Regions from separate parts of the [Rhizobium] kunmingense genome, predicted to be linked through region 2. Evidence: riboswitches for the same ligand, from Rfam matches in the RefSeq annotation. Region 2 holds a riboswitch; the other holds the start of a gene.
The links. A riboswitch is a leader RNA that binds a small molecule or an ion and turns the genes downstream of it on or off. The one in region 2 is predicted to bind cobalamin.
Positions count from the first base shown of each region.

Region 1 (5,988 bases), 670 kb from region 2:
AGCAGCGTCGATTTGCCGGAACCGTTGGGACCGATAAGTCCAAGCGTCTCTCCCTCCCGTACGTCAAAAGAAACATCTTCCACGATGCTGCTGCCTCGCACCTTCCAGCTTAAATCTTCAGCCGCCAGGATCATCGAATGCGCCTTCCGCGAATGAGGATGAGGGCAAACCCCGGTGCGCCGACAAGGGCGGTGATGACGCCGATCGGCAGGACCTGATTGGGCACGAGCACCCGCGAGCCGATATCGGCCAGCACGAGAAACACGGCTCCCATCAGTGCCGAGACCGGCAGGAGCCGGGCGTGGCGTGGCCCGACGAGGAAGCGGGCGGCATGGGGTATGACGATGCCGACGAAACCGATCGAACCGACGATGCTGACCATGACTGCGGTTATCATCGCCGCCGTTCCGATGACGATCGCCTGTACCTTGCGAACCGGCACGCCGAGTGAGGCCGCAGAGTCTGCGCCGAAAGTGAAGGCATCGAGTGCCCGGCGATGCCATATGCAGACGCAGACACCCAGAATGGCGATCGGGACAGCAAGAAATACATCGTTCCAGCGCACGCCGCTGAGGTTCCCCATCAGCCAGAACATCACACCGCGCACCTGCTCGGCATTAGCGGAACGAGTGATGATGAACGAGGTCAGTGCGTTGAAGAGCTGCGAACCGGCAATGCCGGCGAGAATGACAAGTCCGGTCGCTTGGATGCCGACACCGCCACCTGCGGCGCGCGCCAGCATGATGACCAGCAGAAAGGCAATCAGCGAGCCGGCAAAGGCACCGATGGGCAGAGAAAGAAGCCCACCGCCGATGCCGAGGATCAGAATGGTGACCGCACCCGTTGAAGCACCGGCGGAGATGCCGAGAATATAGGGGTCGGCCAGCGCATTGCGCAGCATGGCCTGCAGAACCACGCCGGACACGGCCAGCGACGCACCGCAGCAGGCCGCCACGATGGCGCGCGTCAGCCGATAGTTCCAGATGATACCCGCATCGATCGGATCAACGAGATAGGTTGCGCCAAACATCTTGTTGACCAATGTCTGGCCGACAAGATGGATCGGCATGGACGTCTCCCCGACGGAGACGCCCAACGCGATGGCAATGAGGAGCAGGAGAACGGAGCCAATCAGATAACCGATCCGGCGTATGGGAATCTGTCCGTTCCGCTCGACCACGATATCCGTCACTGCTTGCCCTTGATGTCTTCAAGCGCGTCGGCGACAGCCTCGATACCGGCTGGAATTCGAATGCCCGCATGGACGGCATGAGCATCGACCACGACAATGCTGCCCTCCTTGACGGCCTTCATTTCGCGGGTCACCGGGTCACTCTTGAGGTAATCGAGCTTCACCTGATAGTCATCGGCCGGATAGCGGCGGCGATCCATACGTGCGATGATGATGACATCCGGGTTGGCCTTGGCGATAGTTTCCCAACCAACGGATGGATATTCCTCATCGCTCTCTACCACGTTCTTCACGCCGAGCGTGTTCATGATGAAGCCCGGAATGCCCTTTTGACCGGCAACGAAGGGATCGAGTTCGATGTCGGCGCTCGAGAACCAGAAGACCGCGGAGACGTTTTTCAGATCGAGTGCCTTGGCTTTGGCCGCAGCCGCGTCGACCCGTGAACGAAGCTGCTCTTCAACCTTGTTGCCGCGGTCCTGCACATCGAAAATCGTCGAGAGTTCATCGACGGCGCGGTAAACTGTATCGATCGAGAATGGCGTCTTACGTGCGCCGTCACCGCCCGAAAGGTTGTCCTTGCCGACGCAATCCGCCGGCATGGCGTAGACGTTGATACCAAGCTCGTTGAACTGCTGGCGCGTGCCGACCACGCCCTGCGGGCCGACATGAACCTCGAACTGGGTCGTCACCAATTCCGGCTTCTTGGCCGCCACGGCCTCGAAGCCCGGATGGTTGTCTGCCAGACGCGGAGCCTTGGCATTGACGTCCTTGAACTCCGGCAAAACCTCGTTGAACCAGACCGACGTGCCAACAACCTTGTCGCCAAGGCCAAGTGCATACAGCATTTCCGTCGTCGACTGGCCAACGGCAGCGACGCTCTTCGGCGCAGCGTTGAAGGTCAGTTCCTGACCGCAATTGCTGATCTTGAGCGGATATGTGGTTGAGCCGGCATAGGCGCCGGAACTGGCGAACAGGAGGGCCGAGAAGGCAAGAGCTGCCTTGAGTTTCGTCATGATCAATCTCCGGTCAGTGAAATGGACCCGATCGGGGATCATCAAGATGGCACGGAAAATCCGCCTGCCGGTTTTCACCGCCATTCGGAACAGCACGCAAAGACGCTGCAAACATCCGCTTCCTCCTCCGGACACCCCGCCGGCGTTACGTTACTCGATGTCGGCAGGTCTCCTGACTGACGGGTCAACGCCTCCTCTCGCCTTCCCGGGCACAATCGCCCAGTGGCCGATGAAAGGATGCTCGCCGCCTACAGTTGCGGGGGCAGTTTCGTTTGACGGATTGCTCCGTCCCGAATTCCCTGTTCGTCCCTTTCGGGAACCGACGGCGGCAAGCTATACAGGCTTGAGACCGTTGCGCAAGCCTGCGTCGCGGATCAGGACGGCTTTGTCGCGGTCAGCACGAAATAGTCGATCATGCGGCTGCTGTCGTCATAGACGGCACCATAGGGATGCGTCTCAAAGAGATGCTTCCAGGACTGCACCTCGCCGAAACCGGTCTCGTGCAGCAGTGCACGCGCATCAATATCCGTCAGGCCATTGAAAAAGGGCAGTTCGTTGCCGAACTCGGCCGCGCTGTCGTTGTCGCGATGTAGGAACCATAGGCCGTCTGAAACCAGAAGCTTGCCACCCGGTTTCAGGATGCGGTTAGCCAGGGACAGCGCACCCGCGGGGTTCTCAAGCGTCCAGAGAACATTGCGCAAAGTAACGATATCAACGCTTGCGTCAGGAATTTCGGCATCGTCCATCGTCGAATGAACAAAGGTCAGGTCGAGGCCACGGGCCTCGGCATCCTGACGGGCGTGAGACAACATCCCCTCTGAACCATCCACTGCGATGACCCGATGGCCCAGCTCCGCGAGCAACAATGCGCACGCACCCGTGCCGCTTCCAAGATCGATTGCGGTCCGGGCATCTCCCTCAAGCGCCGCCGAAAACACGCTTTTCCAATCGTCATAGTTACGCTTGTGCGATGCCGCACTGTTGAAGCGGTTTGCCCGCCCATTCCAATGTTCGGACATGGCTTTGGCAGTGTTGGGGGCAGCTTTCATACGTCACTTCCAATATCATTATCGCTCGATTACTCGACTTGGGTAATAGGTACTTATGATCCGGCCATGCTATCGGCGGAAGTTACTCCGCGCTACGCCCAAGCCTGCGTTTTTCGCAGCTCCTGATGGGTATCGCCCCTCAAGTCCGTTAAATGTGCTTACGCTTATCAACGCTCTATCTTCATGACGTAGGGCTAATTACGCGACATCGTTGCATTATGTGCGCGTAACTCGCTGCGTGAACAGAGTGGTCACCTCGCTACAGGGATTGATATCCTTCAACCGCCATCCACCCGGGCATCAGCATGACGAGCGCCCAAATAACGGCCGAGGCGATGTTGGCCGCTTGGAACTTCGCTTGTTTCATATGCATCATACCAGCAACAAACGGTACAGTCGCTCTCAGCGGCCCGAAGAACCGCCCCATGAACACTGCGAGCATCCCATGCTTCCGAAAGAAAACACGGGCCTTCGCAATGCTTGTCCTATGCCGCTTCGCTGCCGGGCTGAACGTGATGCGCCGGCCTGATTTTTTGCCGATCAGATAGGAAACGATGTCACCCGTGACGGCCCCGAATATGGCAGCAGCGAGCACGGGAGCTGGATCGGCAGTACCCGCCGCAAGCATCCCACCGACGACGAGCAGAATAGGAGTAGCCGGGAAGAGCACGCCGACAATGAACAGAGACTCGCAGAAGGCTGTCAGCCCAACCACGATTGCGGCCCACTCGGGGTATTCGTTCAGAAAATTGACGATCGGGGCAGTGATTTCCTGCATTAAAAACATCCGAGGGTGCTAAGCACTGAAGAGCGTGAAAATATCAATCGCGAGGCTGATGAGCAAAATCCGCAAGTCGTTTAGGGACGGCCTGAACTCGATGACGCGGACTGTAGTCGGGCTTCGCGCAGACGCTTGGTCTTCTCCGCCCGCGCCGCCGCCTCTGCTTCCACGATATCCAGTGCTCCGGGCGCTCTATTCGAGGCAGGCTCATCTTCGTCTCTACCCGGCTTGAAAAAGTTATCCTTGGTCGCTGTCATCGACGGTCTCGCTTCGTAGGGGAAAGGGATCGGCGTTGGTGCCGGCCAAGGCTCAATGGGTCCGGGCTGATCGAGTGCGTTGAACCGCGCCATCGAGCTTGTGGCATATTTTTGGAGCCAATAAATGCGGCCGGGCTAGCTGGTGAATGTGTCTCATGCTGGAGTATACGGAGCCCACCCGGAAAAAATTGCAACGCCAATCGAAAAATTTCCAGGTGGCAGTCGATTTCACGGTTCTGAGCAGGCTCCTATCAACCGCAGTCGATTTTTTTCGTCGCACCATGCAAGCAAAAGAAAATTGGCTCCGTATATCTGATCATGGATGACAGGAGACGCATGTTCGACGTTCTAGGCCAACTCAGCGCATTGAAGCGCTATGCGCGTTCGCTTGCGCGCAATCCGGCTGATGCCGAGGACCTCGTCCACGACACTTTGATACGCGCGTATGAGCGGCGCTCGAGCTTCCGCCGCGGCGCCAACCTGCGCAATTGGCTTCTGTCTATCCTTCACAACACCCATATCGATCGTGTCAGAAGCTCTTTATCCCGCACACGGCGGGAGATGGCCGTAAACGCCGAGATTGAAACATCCCATCCTGCCCATCAGGAGCATGGTGTTCGCCTCGCACAAATTCGGTCCGCATTCGACACTCCGCCGGAAGATCAACGCGAAGCGCTTCACCTGATCGCGATCGAGGACATGTCCTATCAGCAGGCTGCAGAGCTTCTCGATGTTCCTGTCGGCACCTTGATGTCTCGGGTCTCGCGAGCACGGGCGGCGCTGCGCGATTTTGAGAATACTCCGAGAAATCCCATCCATCTACACATCGTTGGAGGCGGCAATGACTGAGACCGTACCTATTTCCGAAGCCGATCTGGACGCCTATGTCGATGGCCAAATCGATCCGGCTGGGCGCGTGCGTGTCGAATCCTTCCTGTCGAAAAATCCGGACGCAGCCACCCGTGTCATGACGGACCTCACCGTTCGATCGACCCTGAAGCTTGCCATGTCGATGGAAAATGCCAGTTGCACACCGCAGACCCGGCATGCTGCTCGCCGGCTTGAGACCGGGCTTTCGGATGCGCGCATGTGGGCGACCTTCCAGAAGATCGCGGCCGTCGGTCTGCTTGTCTCGGTGGGCTGGTTTGCCAACACATCTCTCGGAACCCGTGAGGTAAACGCGTCTGCGCATCCCCCCGCCTTCGTCGAGCAGGCCATCCGCGCGCATCGGACATCCTTGGTTCGCGCCGGCATGCAATCCCAGCCAGAGGTGAAGGCCTACGATCGCGACGAAATTCGCGCCGCAACCGCAATAGCCATGCCAGAGCTCCCGGACGATTGGCAGGTCGTCGATGTCCAGGTGTTCCCGTCAGAGTTTGGCCCAAGCGTCGAGGCAGCTGTGCGGACAGCGGAAGGCACGCTCATCTCTGTATTCGCAGGCAGGCCTGGCAGTTTCTCGGTCGAAGCGATCACCGGCGTCAATCTTTCCGATGCGGAAGCAGCGTGGTGGCAACTCGGCGAGGTCGCATATGCGGTCGTTTCCAGCACCCCCGAGATCGGCCTTATCGATGAGGCCGAAGTCCTCAGGTCATCGCTCTACTGAAAGCGGAAAGCGCGCGGCCTCCCCGAAGGCGCCGTCCATGAATTCCAGAATATGCAGTAGGCTTTCATCGGCCGAGTTGGCGACCACGGCGAC
Region 1 covers NZ_CDRNXG010000002.1:582,327-588,314, reverse strand. The annotation lists gene AC0JZ4_RS21165 (ABC transporter ATP-binding protein) at 1-134, opposite strand, end outside; gene AC0JZ4_RS21160 (FecCD family ABC transporter permease) at 131-1,183, opposite strand; gene AC0JZ4_RS21155 (ABC transporter substrate-binding protein) at 1,189-2,205, opposite strand; cobalamin riboswitch at 2,351-2,544, opposite strand; gene AC0JZ4_RS21150 (class I SAM-dependent methyltransferase) at 2,580-3,254, opposite strand; gene AC0JZ4_RS21145 (DedA family protein) at 3,514-4,032, opposite strand; gene AC0JZ4_RS21140 (sigma-70 family RNA polymerase sigma factor) at 4,611-5,141, shown strand; gene AC0JZ4_RS21135 (anti-sigma factor family protein) at 5,134-5,895, shown strand; gene AC0JZ4_RS21130 (YncE family protein) at 5,881-5,988, opposite strand, start outside.
Region 1: another riboswitch for cobalamin. It lies ahead of AC0JZ4_RS21155 (ABC transporter substrate-binding protein); the one in region 2 lies ahead of nrdH (glutaredoxin-like protein NrdH).

Region 2 (5,988 bases):
GCTTTTTCTGGGTGTCTGTATCGCTGTCATGCTCATAGCCCGTACCCCGAAATGGCGAGCCTGCGCTCCACCCATTGGCCGATGCGGGCCACGACGAAATTAATCAGGCTGAAGAAGGCGAGAAGCACGATCATCAGCTCCACGACATTGTCGCGCTGCGTCCAGACCATGATCGAGGCATAGGTGATTTCGCTGACCGCGATGGCATTGCCGACGGTGGTGGATTTGACGAGGTTGATCAGCCCGTTGACGATCGCCGGCAGAGAGGCCCGGAAGGCGAGCGGGATCTGTACGTAACGCAGGATTTCGAACTGGCTGAAGCCCATGCCGCGCGCGGCCTCGATCATCGAGGCCGGCACGGATTCGATGCCGGCGCGGATGGCTTCCGCATGGAGGGCGGCGATATGCAGGCCGACGACCGCCACAACCCAGAAGAACGGCGAAAGCGGGTTGTTCTGGGCGCCGCCGAACAGGTTGGAGACGACGGTGTTGAGGACGAGAAAGCTGAACATCAGCTGCACCAGCGTCGGCGTGTTGCGGGTCAGTTCCACGAACGCGCGCACGGGTGCAGAAAGCCACAGCCTGCCCGAGGTGAGGCAGCCGGCGAAGATCAGGCCAAAAATCAGGCTGACGGGAATGGTGACGGCAACCAGATAGAGCGTGGTGATGAACCCGTCACGCCAGATCTGCGCCTCGTAGCCCGTCGCCAGAAACTCGTAATTGAGGCCCAGCCTGCCCGTCAGATCGACGAACAGGCTGGTAAGGTTCATATCCTGCATGTGGCTTTACCGCAGCTTCCGCTTACTGGGCGGCGGAAAGCTTCTTGTTCTCTTCCTCGAGATACTTGGTGTTGAGCAAACGGTTGGCCTTGGCCAGCTCAAGCATCTTGCCGGAAGCATGCAGCTTCTTGACGGCTTCATCAAGTGCAGTCTGCGTGTCTGCCTCGCCCTTGCGCAGCCAGATGACGCTATCGGACGGGATCAGTTCGGTCGGGAAGGGGATGGCATAGTCCTTCCATTCGTCAGCCCGGTCTACCAGCAGCAGGCCGACGGTCGCGCCGACATGGACTGCAGCGACGCAATTGCCGCCCTGCAACGCCAGCAGCGATTCCGGCTGGCTGGGGAGACCCTTGACGACGGCGCCATATTCTTCCGCCAGCGGCTGCGCGTAGTTGGAGCCCTGCGAGATGCAGACCGGCTTACCCTTGAGGTCGGCCCAGTCCTTAAGGCCGCTGTCCTTGCGCACTACGGCAGCACCGCCGGCGCGGTCGTAAGGTGTCGGCACGTAGTCGAGAACCTTGGCGCGCTCTTCGGTATACTGCATGTTGGCGATAAGGATATCGACCTTGCCCTGCTGCAGGAACTGGACACGGTTGGGCGGCGTCACCGTCACCGTTTCCAGCTCTACGCCGAGATCGGCTGCCAGCGCCTTGGCGATATCGACATTGTAACCCTTCTGCTCCTGCGACTTCGGATCGATGAAGCCGAACGGTGCGCCCGAGAGGATGACGCCGACGGTGAGCTTGCCGCGGCCCTTGATACGATCCAGCGTCGCATCGGCAGAGGCCTGGGTGGCGGCCAGCGTCGCGATCGACAGGGCAAGTCCGAAAACGGTTTTGGTGACGGCTTTGACAAACATCAAATGGCTCCTTGTTTGGCGCGCAACTTAACCAAAGCTCAAAGTCGCCACGAGAAACGATGTTCCACAATTGATCCTTTTCGGAGAAAGGGCCGCCATCCTGAGCCGCAAAGGAAATGCTTTTTTCTCACGTCTCTGCCTTGCTGCCGCGATCGACAAGACGCACGTCTCTGGCGAGAGGGAAAACTCGATGGCCGTTTGACCACACGCGGCCTCCATGCGCTTTCCCGGTGGAGTGCCTGCGGAGGCAATGATTGTCGGGCGGTCATTGTGGCGATCGGCAGATTTCGAAACTTCCCTGAGGATGAGGCTTCATAGTTGTTGACGGATTTTCCGTCTCGTCTACTATATCTAGTGTTCGAGGTTCTTCCGATTCGCATCGGAAGCTAAGACGGGAATACGGTGCGTGAGGCCCTGAAAGGCCGAGCAATGCCGAAGCTGCCCCCGCAACTGTAAGCGGCGAGCATCCGGTCGATTTGTCCACTGACGCATAAGGCGTTGGGAAGGCGGATCGGATGCGACGACCCGCGAGCCAGGAGACCTGCCTCAAGCGAAAACGTCCACGGGCGGGGTGTCCGGAAGGTAGCGTGAGCGTGCGGGATGTTTCCGTGCGTGCGCCTTCCCCGGCAGTCCGCATGAGCCACTTCGGGGTGAAGTCCATGAGTTCGAGTTTCCATATACGTCAGCGCGAATGACGGGCGTTTAAGCGTCCGGCAAGCGTCAGCGTCTGCCTTCATCTCAGGTTATTTGCCCGGACATCTGCGGATGTCCGAGTGCTTTGTCGCGCCTATCAACAAGGGACCATCATGATGATTACCGTCTACAGCAAGCCCGCCTGCGTTCAGTGCACGGCGACCACCCGCGCGCTCGATCGCCAGGGGATCGACTACAGCGTCGTCGACGTTTCCGTCGACGCGGAAGCCTATGAGCTGGTGCAGGGCCTCGGCTATCGGCAGGTGCCGGTCGTAGTCGCCGGCGAGCAGCATTGGGCGGGGTTCCGCCCCGACATGATCAGCAGCCTGTTGCCCGCCATGGCGTGAGCGGGATGGGTGGCCTGATCTATTTTTCCACCAAGTCGGAAAACACCCACCGTTTCGTCGAAAAACTGGGGCTTGGCGCCCTACGCATCCCGATCGACAGCGATGATGCGCTCGCAGCCGACGCCCCCTTTGTTCTGATCGTCCCGACCTATGGCGGCGGCGAGAACAGGGGCGCTGTGCCCAAACAGGTGATCCGCTTTCTCAACGACGCGGACAACCGCAAGCAAATCCGCGGCGTGATTGCCGCCGGCAACACAAACTTCGGTGCCGCCTTCGGCCGCGCCGGCGACATTATCTCCGCCAAGTGCACGGTGCCGCTACTCTATCGGTTCGAGCTTCTCGGCACTGCGGAGGATGTCGATCACGTCAAACACGGATTGGAACGATTTTGGACGCGACAAGCTCTATTACAATGCGGGATGGGAGCGTGAAGTCCTCCGCCTCTTCCCAGCCGAAAGCGTCGATGAAGGCGGCCGAGGCCGGGCTCGACTATCACGCGCTCAACGCCATGCTCAATCTCTACGACGAGAATGGCAGGATCCAGCTCGACAGGGACCGCGAGGCGGCGAAGCAGTATTTTCTTCAGCACGTGAACCAGAATACCGTGTTCTTCCACAATCTCAGGGAGAAGCTCGATTACCTGGTGACGGAAGGCTATTACGAGCAGGAGGTTCTGGACCAGTATGCGTTCAATTTCGTCCGCGACCTGTTCGACCATGCCTATGAGAGAAAATTCCGTTTCCCCACCTTCCTCGGCGCGTTCAAATATTACACCTCCTACACGCTGAAGACCTTTGACGGAAAACGCTATCTGGAGCGTTACGAAGACCGTATCTGCATGGTGGCGCTGGCGCTGGCGCGCGGTAACGAGGCGCTTGCCCGCGATATGGTCGACGAAATCATTTCCGGCCGTTTCCAGCCGGCGACGCCGACCTTTCTCAATGCCGGCAAGAAGCAGCGCGGCGAGCTGGTGTCCTGCTTCCTGCTGCGGATCGAAGACAATATGGAGAGCATCGCGCGCGGCATCAATTCGGCGCTGCAGCTTTCCAAGCGCGGCGGCGGTGTCGCCTTGTCGCTCACCAACCTTCGCGAAGCCGGAGCACCGATCAAGCAGATCGAGAACCAGTCATCCGGTGTCATTCCAGTGATGAAGCTGCTGGAGGATTCCTTCTCCTACGCCAACCAGCTGGGTGCGCGTCAGGGCGCGGGTGCCGTCTACCTCAACGCCCACCATCCCGACATCATGCGCTTCCTCGATACCAAGCGCGAGAATGCAGATGAAAAGATCCGCATCAAGACGCTGTCGCTCGGCGTCGTGGTGCCCGACATCACGTTCGAACTCGCCAAGAACAACGAGGATATGTACCTGTTCTCGCCCTATGACGTGGAACGCGTCTATGGCGTCGCGTTCAGCGAGATCTCGGTGACGGAAAAATACGAGGAGATGGTTGCCGACAGCCGGATCAAAAAGAAGAAGATCAAGGCCCGCGAATTCTTCCAGGTGATCGCCGAAATCCAGTTCGAAAGCGGCTATCCCTACATCATGTTCGAGGACACGGTGAACCGTGCCAACCCGATTGCCGGGCGTATCACCATGAGCAATCTGTGCTCCGAAATCCTGCAGGTCAGCGATGCCAGCACTTATGGCGCCGATCTTTCCTACGAGCATATGGGCAAGGATATTTCCTGCAATCTCGGCTCGCTCAATATCGCGGCAGCGATGGACAGTGCCGATTTCGGCAAAACGATCGAGACCGCGATCCGGGCGCTGACGGCGGTCTCCGACATGAGCGACATCACCTCGGTGCCTTCGGTTGCCAAGGGCAATGCGGACAGTCATGCGATCGGCCTCGGCCAGATGAACCTGCATGGCTATCTCGCCCGTGAACGGATCTTCTACGGCTCCGAAGAAGGCGTCGATTTCACCAACATGTATTTCTACACGGTGACCTATCACGCCATCCGGGCGTCGAACCGGCTGGCGGTCGAGCGTGGCCAGAGTTTCAAAGGTTTCGAGAACTCGAAATACGCCTCCGGTGAGTATTTCGATAAATACACCGGACAGGAATGGAAGCCGGCTACGGAACGCGTCGCCGAACTTTTCGAACAGGCGAGCATTCATATCCCGACACAGGAGGACTGGCAGGAATTGAAGGCCGCCGTGATGGAGGGCGGGCTCTATAACCAGAACCTGCAGGCCGTGCCGCCGACCGGGTCGATCTCCTATATCAACCACTCGACCTCCTCGATCCATCCGATCGTCTCCAAGATCGAGATCCGCAAGGAGGGCAAGATCGGCAGGGTCTATTACCCGGCGGCCTATCTGACCAACGACAATCTCGATTACTATCAGGATGCCTACGAGATCGGGCCCGAGAAGATCATCGACACCTATGCGGCGGCCACCCAGCATGTCGACCAGGGCCTGTCACTGACGCTGTTCTTCCGCGACACCGCCACGACCCGCGACATCAACCGGGCGCAGATCTATGCGTGGAAGAAGGGCATCAAGACAATTTATTACATCCGCCTTCGCCAGATGGCGCTGACCGGCACGGAAGTGCAGGGCTGCGTATCGTGTGCACTTTGATTTGAGATCGGTGTCCGCCTCTGCCCTCATCCGCCTGCCGGCACCTTCTCCCCGTAAACGGGGCGAAGGGACTATGCCGCAGCCTCGCCGTTTCCTTCAGGAACCAACACCATGAACATCGCCGTCAAACCCGCCGCCGCTATCCGCGCCATCAACTGGAACCGTATCGAGGACGACAAGGATCTCGAAGTCTGGAACCGGCTGACCAGTAATTTCTGGCTGCCGGAAAAGGTGCCGCTCTCCAACGACATTCCGTCCTGGGCGACACTGAAACCCAACGAGCAGCAGCTCACCATCCGTGTCTTTACCGGCCTTACCCTGCTCGACACGATCCAGAACGGTGTCGGTGCCGTGCGGCTGATGCAGGATGCCGCCACCCAGCATGAGGAGGCGGTACTCTCCAACGTCTCGTTCATGGAAGCGGTGCATGCGCGCTCCTATTCCTCTATCTTTTCCACCTTTTGCTCGACGCCCGATGTCGACGACGCGTATCGCTGGTCGGAGGAAAACGAGTTCCTGCAGAAGAAGTCGGCGTTGATCATGGCGCAATATGAAAGTGGCGATCCTCTGAAGAAGAAGGTCGCATCCGTCTTCCTCGAAAGCTTTCTGTTCTATTCCGGCTTCTACCTGCCGATGTACTGGTCGAGCCGCGCAAGGCTTACCAACACCGCCGACCTGATCCGGCTGATCATCCGCGACGAGGCGGTGCATGGCTATTAC
Region 2 covers NZ_CDRNXG010000002.1:1,250,052-1,256,039, forward strand. The annotation lists gene AC0JZ4_RS24135 (amino acid ABC transporter permease) at 1-36, opposite strand, end outside; gene AC0JZ4_RS24140 (amino acid ABC transporter permease) at 33-779, opposite strand; gene AC0JZ4_RS24145 (transporter substrate-binding domain-containing protein) at 802-1,638, opposite strand; cobalamin riboswitch at 1,983-2,201, shown strand; gene nrdH (glutaredoxin-like protein NrdH) at 2,445-2,678, shown strand; gene nrdI (class Ib ribonucleoside-diphosphate reductase assembly flavoprotein NrdI) at 2,684-3,109, shown strand; gene nrdE (class 1b ribonucleoside-diphosphate reductase subunit alpha) at 3,142-5,268, shown strand; gene nrdF (class 1b ribonucleoside-diphosphate reductase subunit beta) at 5,380-5,988, shown strand, end outside.